DNA from 4 places in the Lysinibacillus sp. fls2-241-R2A-57 genome. Region 4 is predicted to be linked to each of the others. Evidence: riboswitches for the same ligand, from Rfam matches in the RefSeq annotation. Region 4 holds a riboswitch; each other region holds the start of a gene.
What was found. Region 4 has a riboswitch for S-adenosylmethionine ahead of QRN68_RS19285 (hypothetical protein). Riboswitches for the same ligand answer to the same signal wherever they lie in the genome.
Positions count from the first base shown of each region.

Region 1: linked by a shared signal. The riboswitch ahead of QRN68_RS07465 (bifunctional homocysteine S-methyltransferase/methylenetetrahydrofolate reductase) and the one ahead of QRN68_RS19285 (hypothetical protein) in region 4 are both predicted to bind S-adenosylmethionine.
Region 2: linked by a shared signal. The riboswitch ahead of QRN68_RS20830 (methionine ABC transporter ATP-binding protein) and the one ahead of QRN68_RS19285 (hypothetical protein) in region 4 are both predicted to bind S-adenosylmethionine.
Region 3: linked by a shared signal. The riboswitch ahead of QRN68_RS13270 (O-acetylhomoserine aminocarboxypropyltransferase/cysteine synthase family protein) and the one ahead of QRN68_RS19285 (hypothetical protein) in region 4 are both predicted to bind S-adenosylmethionine.

Region 1 covers NZ_JARVRU010000036.1:35,237-38,574, reverse strand. The annotation lists gene QRN68_RS07475 (globin-coupled sensor protein) at 1-92, shown strand, start outside; gene QRN68_RS07470 (protoporphyrinogen oxidase) at 276-1,664, shown strand; SAM riboswitch class I at 1,791-1,890, shown strand; gene QRN68_RS07465 (bifunctional homocysteine S-methyltransferase/methylenetetrahydrofolate reductase) at 1,977-3,338, shown strand, end outside.
Region 2 covers NZ_JARVRU010000152.1:10,639-13,976, forward strand. The annotation lists gene QRN68_RS20825 (methionine ABC transporter permease) at 1-157, opposite strand, end outside; gene QRN68_RS20830 (methionine ABC transporter ATP-binding protein) at 147-1,175, opposite strand; SAM riboswitch class I at 1,285-1,388, opposite strand; gene QRN68_RS20835 (thioredoxin family protein) at 1,451-1,753, opposite strand; gene QRN68_RS20840 (toprim domain-containing protein) at 1,768-2,109, opposite strand; gene gcvH (glycine cleavage system protein GcvH) at 2,290-2,670, opposite strand; gene QRN68_RS20850 (arsenate reductase family protein) at 2,771-3,127, opposite strand.
Region 3 covers NZ_JARVRU010000076.1:24,690-28,027, forward strand. The annotation lists gene QRN68_RS13260 (DASS family sodium-coupled anion symporter) at 1-332, opposite strand, end outside; gene QRN68_RS13265 (glycerol-3-phosphate acyltransferase) at 527-1,159, opposite strand; SAM riboswitch class I at 1,535-1,648, shown strand; gene QRN68_RS13270 (O-acetylhomoserine aminocarboxypropyltransferase/cysteine synthase family protein) at 1,765-3,066, shown strand.
Region 4 covers NZ_JARVRU010000136.1:1,904-5,241, forward strand. The annotation lists gene pckA (phosphoenolpyruvate carboxykinase (ATP)) at 1-981, opposite strand, end outside; SAM riboswitch class I at 1,582-1,699, shown strand; gene QRN68_RS19285 (hypothetical protein) at 1,766-1,990, shown strand; gene metK (methionine adenosyltransferase) at 2,024-3,220, shown strand.

The DNA.
Region 1 (3,338 bases), on a different contig from region 4:
TAGCGGAAATTCTCAATGAATTAGGGATTGCCTTTGGTGAGGTAACAAGTTCTGCTGAAAAATTAGCGAATATTACACAGAATTTAAATTAATTAAGAAAATGCCAAAGAACATAACGGCACCGCACACTTTAGGGCTAAGGTTAATAGAAAAAGAATGGGGCTATCCAGTACGCTGGGTAGCTCCATTTTTGCTAAATTTGTAAAGGGTTTAGCATAATTTTTAAGAAAAAAAGTTTATACTAAATAAAGAACTAAAAATAGGGGCGGTTTAATATGAAAACAGTTGTTGTATTAGGTGGCGGAATTACAGGATTGTGTACAATGCATTATTTGCAACGTCAGGTTCGGGAGAAAAACGTAGATGTTAAGCTTGTACTTGTTGAAAAAAATACATACCTTGGTGGCAAACTTCACTCTGCATATGAACAAGGCTTCATTATGGAAACAGGAGCAGATTCTATTGTAGCGCGTCATAAAGGTGTCATGGAGTTAGTAGAGGAACTTCATTTTGAACAAAATCTTGTGTACAACGAAACAGGTATTTCATATATTTACACAAACAATGAGCTTCATGCCATCCCAGCTGACTCAACGTTCGGTATTCCAATGAGCTTACAATCTCTTGAGGAAAGCACGCTTGTATCAGAAGAGGGGAAAAAGGTAGCATTAAATGATTTAACAATGCCAAATGAAAGATTTACAAAGGAAAGCTCTATTGGGGAATTTTTAACATATTATTTAGGTGAGGAGCTTGTTCAAAACCAAATAGCACCAGTACTTGCAGGTGTATATTCGGGAGATTTAAATCAACTTTCTATTGCTTCCACTTTACCGTATTTAATCGATTATAAAAATGAATACGGTAGTATTATTAAAGGTTTCGATGCAAACAGAGAGCAGTTTGCGAAAGCCGCAAATAAAAAATTTATTTCATTTAAAAATGGTTTATCGTCATTAATTGATCGACTTGAAGAAACATTAACGGATGTAGAAATTATTAAAGGAATTGCTACGACAAGTGTTAAAAAGCAGGAGAATCAATACTCGGTTACATTAGCAAACGATAAATTGATTGAAGCAGATCATATTGTTTTGGCACTTCCTAATGACTCAGTACAAAACTTGTTGCAAGATGAATCATTGAACGGCTATTTTGAACAATTCAATACTGCATCAGCCATTACGATTTACTTAGGATTTGATGTACCTGACCATAGATTACCAGCAGATGGAACAGGTTATATTGTTTCGCATAATTCTGATGTTATATGTAATGCAGCAACGTGGACAAGTCGCAAGTGGAAACACACTTCTGCAGAAGGAAAATTACTTGTGCGACTTTTTTATAAAAGCATTAACCCTGCGTATGAGAGATTGCGTATGATGACAGATGAAGAGTTAGCAGCTGTTGCTCTAGAGGATGTAAGAAAAAGCTTAGGCATTGAGGAAAAACCAACTGTTGTCGATGTAACAAAATGGATTGACCAAATGCCGAAGTATGATTTGGCACATCGTGAAGCGTTGCAAGGTCTAGTGCGAGAGCTTGAGAACAACTATCCAAATCTATCAATAGCGGGATGTTCTTATTTTGGAGTAGGCATAGGTGCTTGTATTCAAAACGGGAAAAAAATTGGCGAGGAACTTGCTGAAAAACTATTGTAATTGCTTAATAAAATCAAAATATAATGTTTTTTTAGTAGAAAATATCTTTTGTTCAGTGAAATAGTCTTGACTCAATCGTTCGTAAACGATATGATTCTTTTAATTATTTAAAAAATTCATAATACATTCTTATCAAGAGAAGCTGAGGGACTGGCCCTATGAAGCTTCAGCAACCAACTTTTTGTCAGGTGCTAAATCCAGAAGACCTATGTGTCGAAGATGAGAAGGAAAAACAATTACGAAACGTAAAAGCCTTCTTTTTTTGAAAGAAGGCTTTTTTATTTTAGAGATAAGGGAAGAGAGGCTAGTTTTATGGGATTGCTTGAAAAGTTAAAAACGAATGTTCTTACAGCAGATGGTGCAATTGGTACGCTTTTATATGGCTATGGCTTGGAGTACTGCCATGAGGAAATGAATGTTCAGAGACCGGAATTAATTGAAAAGATTCATAGAGAATATATAGCAGCTGGAGCCGATATTATTCAAACGAACACATACGGAGCTAATGCCATAAAATTAGCCCGCTATGGATTAGAATCACGAGTGCAGCAGTTTAATGAAGCCGCTATTACGATTGCTAAACGAGCGGCAGCAGATGGTGGACAATTTGTTTTGGGTACTATTGGAGGAATCCGTGGTATTCGAAAGAGTGATGCAACATTAGAGGAAATTTTAGCAACGGTTGAAGAGCAAGCAACGGTTCTACTTGCAGGAAATCCAGATGGTCTTTTACTTGAAACATATTATGATTTTGAAGAGCTGGCAGCAACTTTAACAATGCTACGAGCTAAAACAAAATTACCGATTATTGCTCAAGTTTCTATGCATGAACCAGGAGTTTTGCAAAATGGAATGAGTTTAAATAACGCTTTACATGAACTTGAAGCGCTAGGTGCTGATATCGTAGGTGTTAACTGTCGCTTAGGTCCACACCATACTATTCAAGCATTTGAAGGTGTAGAGCTTCCTGAAAAAGCATTTATGTCAGCGTATCCGAATGCATCGCTACTTGATTTAGAGGATGGCCGTGTCGTTTATGAATCAGAGGCAGATTATTTTGGGCGAGCAGCTGTAGCACTTCGTGATCAGGGGGTGCGTTTAATCGGTGGCTGCTGTGGTACGACACCAAAGCATATTGCTGCAGTGAAAAAGTACTTAGAGGAGCTATCTCCAGTAGAGGAAAAGTACGCGAAGCCAGAAAAAGTTGAGGTTTTACGTGAGGCAGAGCCACCAAATTATGAGCCATTACATGTAAAAGCAAAACGTGAACGCTCAGTTATAGTGGAGTTAGATACACCAAGGCATTTAGAAATTGAAGGCTTTATTGAAGGCGCTGAAAAATTATATGAGGCTGGCGCAGATGTAGTCATGATGGCTGATAATTCACTGGCATCACCAAGGATTAGTAATATTGCAATGGGTGCCTTACTGAAAGAAGCACATGGGGTACGACCGTTGACACATATAACTTGCCGAGATCGTAATTTAATTGGTCTTCAATCACATTTAATGGGATTAAATGCTCTAGGGATTCATGATATTTTAGCGGTTACTGGAGATCCAACAAAGGTAGGTGATTTCCCAGGTGCGACTAGCGTTTATGACGTATCTTCAATGGAACTAATCCAATTAATAAAACAGTTAAATGAAGGTGTATCGTTCTCAGGAAAACCA
Region 2 (3,338 bases), on a different contig from region 4:
CCCATAGTTGGTTTGGACTTGATAAAAATAATAAGATCCCAATCGCTAATCCAAGAATAAATGTGATCACTGTAGAGATCGTTGTCATGTACAATGTTTGATACGTAGCTTCCCACATTTTTTCCCAGTCGACATTCGGAAAGAGACTAGTTAGCATTTGCAATCACCTCCGTTTGTACTTCGACTGTATTTAAGTAGTTAAGTGCATCCGCAATATTCGCCTTCGAGCCGTCTATTTGCACAATAAGTGTGCCGTACGCACCATTTTTCGTTTGCGAAATATTACCATGTACAATGCTTACTTCCACATCAAACTGTTTCACAAGATGTGAAATTACAGGTTGCTCTGTTTTTTCACCTACAAAAACTAGTTTGACAAGTTGTCCAGTAGGGTAATTTGCTTTAATTTGTGCCACTGTTTCCTGTGTTTCTTTCGTATCTGTAATTTGAGAAACGAATTTTTTCGTAATGACCGCTTGTGGAGCTTGGAATACTTGTAATACTTCACCACGTTCTACAATTTCTCCAGCTTCCATAACCGCTACACGATGACAAATTTTGCGAATAACGTGCATTTCATGTGTAATTAATACGATCGTTAGACCTAATCGTTCATTAATATCGACTAGAAGATCAAGGATAGCATCTGTTGTCTCCGGATCGAGTGCAGATGTTGCCTCATCACATAACAATACCTCTGGATTATTAGCAAGGGCGCGAGCGATACCTACACGTTGCTTTTGTCCCCCTGATAGCTGTGATGGATACGCCTTAGCGCGCCCCCCTAAGCCAACAAGTGTGATCAATTCATTCACTCGCGCTTCACGTTGTGCCTTTGGAACACCTGCGATTTCTAGTGGGAAAGCGATATTTTCCTCAACAGTTCTAGACCAAAGTAAATTAAAATGCTGGAAAATCATACTGACCTTTTGTCTAGCATCTCTGAGCTTTTGCCCCTTTATAGATGAAAATTCTTGATTGTTAACCGTCACCGTACCAGATGTAGGTTTTTCTAAACCGTTTAATAAGCGAATCATCGTACTTTTACCAGCGCCACTATAGCCGATAATGCCAAAAATTTCACCTTTGTTAATAGAAAGGTTGACGTCTTTGACTGCTGTTAATTCGCCATTCGCAGTTTTGTATTTCTTCGTAATATTTTGCAGCTGGATCATAGCGAATTCTCCTTTTCTCATATCCGTGTCACCCGCTGAAGGAAGTAAAAAAACCCCTTCACTTTATAGACAAGTAGAAGGGGTCACGTAACTTATACGCTAAACCGTTCTCTCATCTGTCAAAGATAAATCTTTGGGTGATTTGGCACCTTTTCACTTTGTGATGGTTGCCGGGCTTCATAGGGCACTTCCCTCCGCCACTCTTTATAAGAGTTCGATATATTTATATTTTTTAATATATTCGTACTTTACCACGCGAGTAAAGCTCCGTCAATTTATTTTTTTAATAATTCGTATAAAAATGGTACGGATTGAAAGGCATAAACCTTTTCTATCACTTTTTTGCCATCACAAACGAGTAAACATGGTACACTTTCGATTTTATTATCAAAAGCTATGTGCTCTATAAAATTAATATTCGCTTTACCAACCTGTAAATGTGGTAGTAATTGCTCGACAATCGTCATCATTTTCGAGGCAACTGCACACGTTCCACACATAGGTGTATATAAATAAAAGGCAGCCTTTTCACCGGACTGTACAGCCGTGTCCCACTGCTCTTTTGACCATTCTTCCATCTTTTCACGCAACCTTACAAAATATATTTATTATGGATTGAGAAGTGTGCACGAAGCAATATCATCGCTAACACCTTTCTCGGAGTTGTCTCAACTTCCTTATATGTCGGCATCGTACGTAAATGCTCAGCCTCTGGATAATGTCTGTCCATTAATGCCCGTAGCTTATCACCCGATGTATCTGCATCAAAGAATGTATAAAGCTCACAGCCCTCATATGGATCCAGTAACTCTTCTAATTGATGAACTCCAATTGTACCATTCGTACAAAGGATTATAACATCTTCACTTAAAATAGGTTTAATTTGAAGTTTATCCGAACGCCCTTCGACAATTAAGCATTTTCCCTCGAACATCACGCCACCCCCATTAGACATATCCCTTATGCTCATTATATCCATAACACTCTGTCGATGATCATATAAGACACCCATTGATAAGGGACTTCAACTGCATTCTTCTCCCCAACGTGGTGGAAGGAATGAAGATAATAAAAAACGCCGGTGATTTCCGACGTTTTTTTATTAGGGCTTGTCTTATTCAGCAATCATTTCTTCGTATTGCTCAGCTGTCATAAGTTTTTCAACTTCTGATGCATCAGCAGGCTCTACAACGATCATCCATGCTTTTTCATATGGTGATTCATTAACGAATTCTGGGCTATCTTCTAAATCTGCATTTACTTCAACTACTGTACCTGAGATTGGTGCGTATAATTCAGAAACTGTTTTTACAGATTCTACACTACCGAATGGATCATCTGTTTTGATTTCGTCGCCAACTTGTGGAAGCTCAACGAAAACGATATCTCCAAGTTCAGATTGTGCGAAGTGAGAAATACCGATACGTACTTTACCATCTTCTAATTTTACCCATTCATGCTCTTCAGAGTAACGTAAGTCTTTTGGTGTGCTCATGCAAAAACCCCTCCATAAATATGTAATATATTCATCTTCAGTGTGCCATACTTCTACCATAAAAACAAGAATCAATTATACTGAAAGAAGTTAAAAGCGGTTATTTCCAAGCTTGCTCAAAATCTGATTCTTTAAACCCTAAAGTAACTTTTTTTCCATCTGTTACGACCGGTCGTTTAATCAACATACCATCTGAAGCAAGCAGTTCAAGCTGCTCCTCCTCAGGCATTTCAGCTAGCTTATCCTTCAAACCAAGCTCACGATATTTCATACCAGAAGTATTGAAAAATTTCTTTAATGGCAACCCACTCGCTTGCCATAAGCTTGTTAATTCGTCCTTTGTAGGCGGTTGTTCGACAATGTGTACCTCTTCATATGAAATCTCATTTTCATCTAGCCATTTTTGAGCTTTTTTACAAGTAGTACATTTCGGATAATGAATAAATTGAATCGTCATTTAAAGGCTCCTCTACTATCGTTTTCAGGGCGCTAAATTTTCAGCGTCTCCCTCATTTGTCTGTAGTATACCATCATAACCGTTACGAACCAAAATGAAACAATTAATAGCTCATCACTTCCATAGCGTGGGGTTGATTTCCGTTCCGGCTGAGGGCTTTCCTGTTGGGGCGTCCAGCTGGAACGGAAATCAATCAATCGATGTAGCGCGT
Region 3 (3,338 bases), on a different contig from region 4:
ACTAGTGCAACTGCAGAATTGCTAAACCCGCTTAATGCCAATTTTAGCGCTTCTGATGTTCCAAGTTGTGTCGTTGGATCTTCCATTGACGGAGCTAGACCTAATAAAATTGTAACGAGTGCAATAATCATGGTAGAGCTAACGGGATAGGATACTGCTTCTGTAACCCAAAGGATGACTGCGAAAGCTAAGATGGCCAAGGCTCGTTGTCCAGCTATAGGTAAATCGCCGTTGTTAGGTAAAAAAGTAATGATAATCAGTGAAGCAAAGGCTAATCCAATCCAGAGCGGTTTCAAATTACGTTTCGGTTTTGCTTGTTCAGAAGTAGACATACTTTTTTCATCCTTTCTTCTATCAATAACTATTATTTTCCATAACATCGGCTAGTAATATGCTTTTTTAAGAAAGTAATTTGTATATTTATTGTAAATAAAAATCTTATATGAAATACTCTCTAGTTATAGCAATAATAGGCGATTGCGAGAAAATATGTGGTCATAGAAAGGACAAAAACCCTAAAGTAATATTATTTCTTTTTCTTAAATGCAGAAGTCACTTTTGGCTCAGTTCCCTGAATTAAGCGTTTGATATTTTCGATATGCAAAATGATTGCTATGCTAAAAAGTAGTAGAGCTATAATCGTTGGGCCTACTCCAGGAATCCATAAATATGTTGCTGTACAAAAAACAAGATAAAATTCAAGTACACCGACAATTAAATAGTTCGTCACGAAAGAAAAAATAACAAATAAAATAAGTGCAAATAAACCAATTTTCCAATCAACTGCAAGTAATATTCCTATGATTGATGCAGTTCCTTTACCGCCATTGAAGCCCATGTGAAATGGAAAATTATGACCTAGGATGACACCAGCAGCTATGACATAGCTTAAGAACCAAACTTGTACTTCTGTTAAGTGTGTTGCATCTGCTAGATAGAAATGGGCGCCTATAATAGCTGCTACACCTTTACCGATATCGATAAGTGCAACTAATACGCCGTATTTCCATCCAAGAGAAAGAGTTGCATTGGAAGCACCTGCATTGCCATGCCCAGTCTTTTTTAAATCTACCCCGGATAAAAACTGCGCTACTTTAGAGCCGTGGATACAGCCAATTAAATAACCAACAAGTAGAAAAATGATAACGGCTTTTACCATAAAAGTCCTCCTTTCGAAATAAATAGGCTCATCACCATAACGTGGGATTGATTTCCGTTCCGGCTGGGCGCATTGCTGTCGCTGTCGCTACGCTTTCGCACAGATAAACAATGCGTCCGGATTTTTGAATTGTGCCCGTACAATTCATTCCGCTTTCAGAGGTGGGGGTCTTCTACTGAATGAAGATAAATGGCATACGTTTTAACAAATTTCATCCCAAACTTTTGGTGATAAACCAATAAATACTAAAATAGTGTATGCGTTCGTAATACGTATATAAACAGACAGAAGTTTCGGAAAAAATAAAATTTTAGTGTTGACAGAAAAAAAGTCTGTGTTTATACTTTGTAACAACGATGGAAATTGAATCACATACTCTTATCAAGAGCGGCGGAGGGATAGGCCCTATGATGCCCGGCAACCAGTAAGTGACAAACTTGCTAAGGTGCTAATTCCTACAGATTCTTACTTGGATCTGGCAGATAAGGGGAGGAAAACTTGCAACCGCAACCCTCTTCTTACTGAAGAGGGTTTTTGTTTTCTACTGAAAAAATCCTCCTCATCTCCGGTACCATCGTAAAAAAATAACCATTTGGAGGTATATAATGACAAATTTTAAACCAGAAACATTGCTGTTACACGGTGGCCAGGAGCCAGACCCGGTAACAGGATCTCGTACAGTGCCCGTATATCGCTCAACGGCATTCGTTTTTAAAGACACTGCTCATGCGCAACGTCTTTTTGCCTTAGAGGAAGCTGGCAATATTTACACACGAATTACAAACCCAACTGTAGATGTTTTTGAAAAACGCGTCGCTTTATTAGAAGGCGGTACAGCAGTGGTAGCACTTTCATCTGGTGCAGCAGCTATTGCATTTTCAATTTTAAATCTTGCAGGGGCAGGGGATGAAATTGTCGCAGCTAGCTCTTTATATGGAGGTACTTATAACTTATTTGCCAATACACTACCAAACTACGGTATTAAAACGAATTTTGTAGATGAAACAAATCCAGAAAATTTCCGAGCAGCTATTACTGATAAAACAAAAGCGGTGTTCGCTGAAATTTACGGTAACCCAAGTTTAAAAGTGCTAGACATCGAAGCAGTAGCGAATATAGCACATGAAAACGGCTTACCATTAATTATTGATAGCACATTTGCTTCACCATATGGCTCTACACCAATTGACTACGGTGCAGATATCGTCGTTCATTCCGCAACAAAATGGATTGGCGGACATGGTACAACTTTAGGCGGCGTTGTAGTAGATGCAGGAAAGTTTGATTGGACTCGTGGACGTTTCCCAGGCTTTACTGAGCCAGATGCTTCTTATCACGGTTTGCGTTATGGTATTGACACAGCAGAGGCTGCATTTGCCACAAAACTGCGTGTACAATTACTACGCGACTTTGGACCAACGTTGAGTGCAGATGCAGCATTTAATTTATTACAAGGTTTAGAAACGCTTCATTTGCGTATTCCAAAACACAATGAAAATGCATTGGCAGTAGCTGAATATTTACGAAACCACCCATCTGTGGAATATGTAAATTACAATGGCTTAGAAGATTTTCCTACTCATGATTTAGCAAAAAAATATTTGAGAAATGGCTTCGGTTCAGTGCTTACATTCGGTATTAAAGGTGGACGTGAAGCAGGGCGTAAACTAATTGATAGTGTGAAATTATTCTCGCACGTAGCAAATGTAGGGGATGCCAAATCATTAATTATTCATCCGGCATCTACTACGCATCAGCAACTATCAGCTGAAGAGTTAATCCAAACTGGCGTAACCGAGTCGCTCATTCGCTTATCAATCGGTTTAGAGGCAGTAGAGGACATTATTGCAGATTTAGAACAAGCTATTGAACAAGTAACAGCTTCTCAACAAACAATAGAAGCTTAATGAAAATTGGCTAATGTTGTAGCGTTTACGTATTTTCTCATTCGATAGGCCTCATTTGGTAATACGTAAAACGTTGCGGCATCAACCGCTTGCCTCATTCGGTAAGATATTTGAAAATATTCACGAATAATACCTAGTAATTTTATAAGTATTATTGATTTATTTAAATCCTTGTATTATACTAGGAAATAAGTTAAACGTTCTAAAGGCTACCAACCTAGAACCAATTTGTTTTCAAAGTGCTCCCCCACTTTTGAATATGTGAAGAGGGG
Region 4 (3,338 bases):
AATGTATTGGATTGGATAAGCTACACGTGTATTTTCTGTTAATGAACCATTATCATAGTCACAAACTCGAGTTTCTGGATCAACAGCTACGTTTTCTAGAACAGAACCGAAGCGGATTGCGTTGTAGATTTCTGGTTCTTTTTCAGCTGAAAGATTAATTGTTTTTGCATAGCAACCGCCCTCAATGTTGAACACACCATTATCAGACCAACCGTGTTCATCGTCACCGATAAGCTTACGGTCAGGATCAGCTGATAAAGTAGTTTTACCAGTACCAGATAAACCGAAGAATAATGCAACATCACCAGCTTCACCAACGTTTGCTGAGCAGTGCATTGAAAGGATACCTTGTTGCGGTAATAAGTAGTTCATAATACCGAAAATAGATTTTTTGATTTCTCCAGCATATTCAGTACCACCGATTAGGATGATTTTCTTTTCAAGTGATACAATGATGAATGTTTCAGAAGCTGTGCCATCGATAGCAGGGTCTGCTTTAAAGTTAGGAGCTGAGATCACTGTGAAGTCAGCAACATGAGAAGCTAATTCTTCTTCAGTTGGACGGATGAATAATTGATGAGAGAAAAGATTGTGCCAAGCGTATTCATTGATTACTTGGATGCTTAATTGTGAATCTTTGTCAGCACCAGCAAAGCCCTTGAATACGAATAATTCGTCACGTTCTTTCAAATATTTTACTACTTTTACATATAAGTTATCGAACACTTCAGAAGAAATTGGTTGATTTACTTTTCCCCAGTCAATTTTATCTTTTGTGCTTTCTTCTTCTACTGTATATTTATCTTTAGGTGAACGACCAGTATATTTTCCAGTTTCTGCACGAACAGCACCATCTACTGTTAACATAGCTTCACCACGAGATGTAGCCTTTTCAGCTAATTGAGCTACTGAAAGTTGAACATTAATGTTACCGCCGTTTAATAATTCCTTCAGTTCGTTTGCAATTTCTACTGAATTCATCGATTAAATACCATCCTTTTTTATAGTATTCCCATGAGTCTAAGGGAGATTTTCTTAATTTCAAAAATAGTATAACACAATTGCTTAAATAATCTATACTAATTCAGAAATTATTTTTGAGATTTTATTACTTTTCAAGAAAACGACAAAAAGTTAATTTATTCGTTTTAAGAATGCTTTTTACCCTATTTATAATCAAGTGATTACACAATCACTTCCGTCATAGCTAAATTGCATTTGGAAGATTTTTGCCAACATGAGGTTCGCACAGGATGTGAAGTTCTAAGCTGGTTTTTATCAGACGGAGCTTGTCACCGACTGAAAAGGGGCTACAACTATATTCATCCACCACATGTAGAGATGGCAATATTCCATAGCTAACGATCCACTTTCGCTACAAAAACAACATTGTAGCTGACAATTTGCTTTCGCTACAGAAAACATTTGCTGAATGAAGATTAAAGGGTCACACATATGTTAACACATGATGTGAGGTGGAGAGTAGGGATTATTTTGGACGCATCACCAAAAGATGGAGAATACAACAAAAATATTTGACAACGTTCGACCTTTTACGTATTATGATATATTGAACGGATACTCTTATCCCGAGCTGGTGGAGGGTCAGGCCCTATGAAACCCGGCAACCTGCATGAACTATTTCACGACATGCGTTGGTGCCAACCTGATGCAAGGGAAACCCCTTGAACGATAAGAGTGAAAGGTTACGAAGTCATTATTTCCTTTCCTCATGTTAAGTAAGCGTGAGAAAAGGATTTTTTTATTGTTAAAAACGAATGTAAAGGTAAGTATGTGTAATTCTTTCCTTATTATAATGACGGATCTTTCAAAAATCCTCGTGTTACAATCAGCAAATGTTTTCTGTGCGAAAGCGAAGCGACAGCAACAAAATGTTTTCTGTGCGAAAGCGAAGCGACAGCAACAACGGCTTGAGAGTTCGATCCTTAGGGGCAGACTTGACATGGGTAATGAGTACCGTTATTCGTAAATAATATTGTAAGCGTAATAGGAGGAAAACCAAATGACAAACCGTCGACTGTTTACATCAGAGAGTGTAACAGAAGGACATCCAGACAAAATTTGTGACCAAATTTCGGATGCCATTTTAGATGCTATTTTAGCAGAAGATCCAAATGCACGTGTTGCATGTGAAACAACTGTAACAACAGGCTTAGTATTAGTAGCAGGAGAAATTACTACTTCTACATATGTAGATATTAAAGGTATCGTCCGTGATACTGTAGCAGAAATCGGTTACACTCGTGGAAAATATGGTTTTGATGCTGAAAACTTAGCAGTACTTGTTGCTATTGGCGAACAATCACCTGATATTGCTCAAGGTGTAGACCAAGCTTTAGAGGCGCGTGAAGGTTCTATGACAGACGCTGACATTGAAGCAATTGGCGCAGGTGACCAAGGCTTAATGTTCGGCTATGCATGTAACGAAACACCAGAGCTTATGCCATTACCAATCAGTTTAGCGCATAAATTGGCTCGTCGTTTAACGGAAGCACGTAAATCTGGCGAACTTGCATATTTACGTCCAGACGGAAAAACGCAAGTAACGGTTGAATATGATGAAAACAATGTACCAGTACGCGTAGATACGATTGTCATTTCAACACAGCACGATGAAGAAGCAACGCTTGAACAAATTCAAGCCGACTTAAAAGAATTCGTTATTACTCCAGTTGTTCCAAGTGAATTACTAGATGCCAATACTAAATATTTCATCAACCCAACTGGTCGTTTCGTAATAGGTGGTCCAAAAGGTGATGCTGGTCTAACAGGACGTAAAATCATCGTTGATACATACGGTGGCTATGCACGTCATGGTGGAGGTGCTTTCTCTGGTAAAGACGCAACTAAGGTAGACCGTTCAGCGGCATATGCAGCACGCTATGTGGCAAAAAATATCGTAGCAGCAGGCTTAGCAGAACGTGCTGAAGTACAACTTGCTTATGCAATTGGTGTTGCTCAACCAGTATCTATTGCTGTGGATACATTTGGGACAGGGAAAGTTAAGGAAAATGAAATTGTAGAATGGGTGCGCGAGCTATTCGATTTACGCCCAGCAGGGATTATTAAAATGCTTAACCTTCGTCGCCCTATTTATAAGCAAACTGCAGCATATGGTCACTTCGGTCGTACGGACTTAAATGTACCTTGGGAACAAACAGACAAAGCTGCCGCATTACAAGAAAAAGCAGGGCTATAAATTATTTAGCTAAAATAATGCAATAGCTATAAAATTATTTTACAGTAAGGGGCTTGGTGTTCTAATAGCCCCTTTTACTGTTTTTTTGAAAAAATTAGCTCCTAATGACAACTATGTA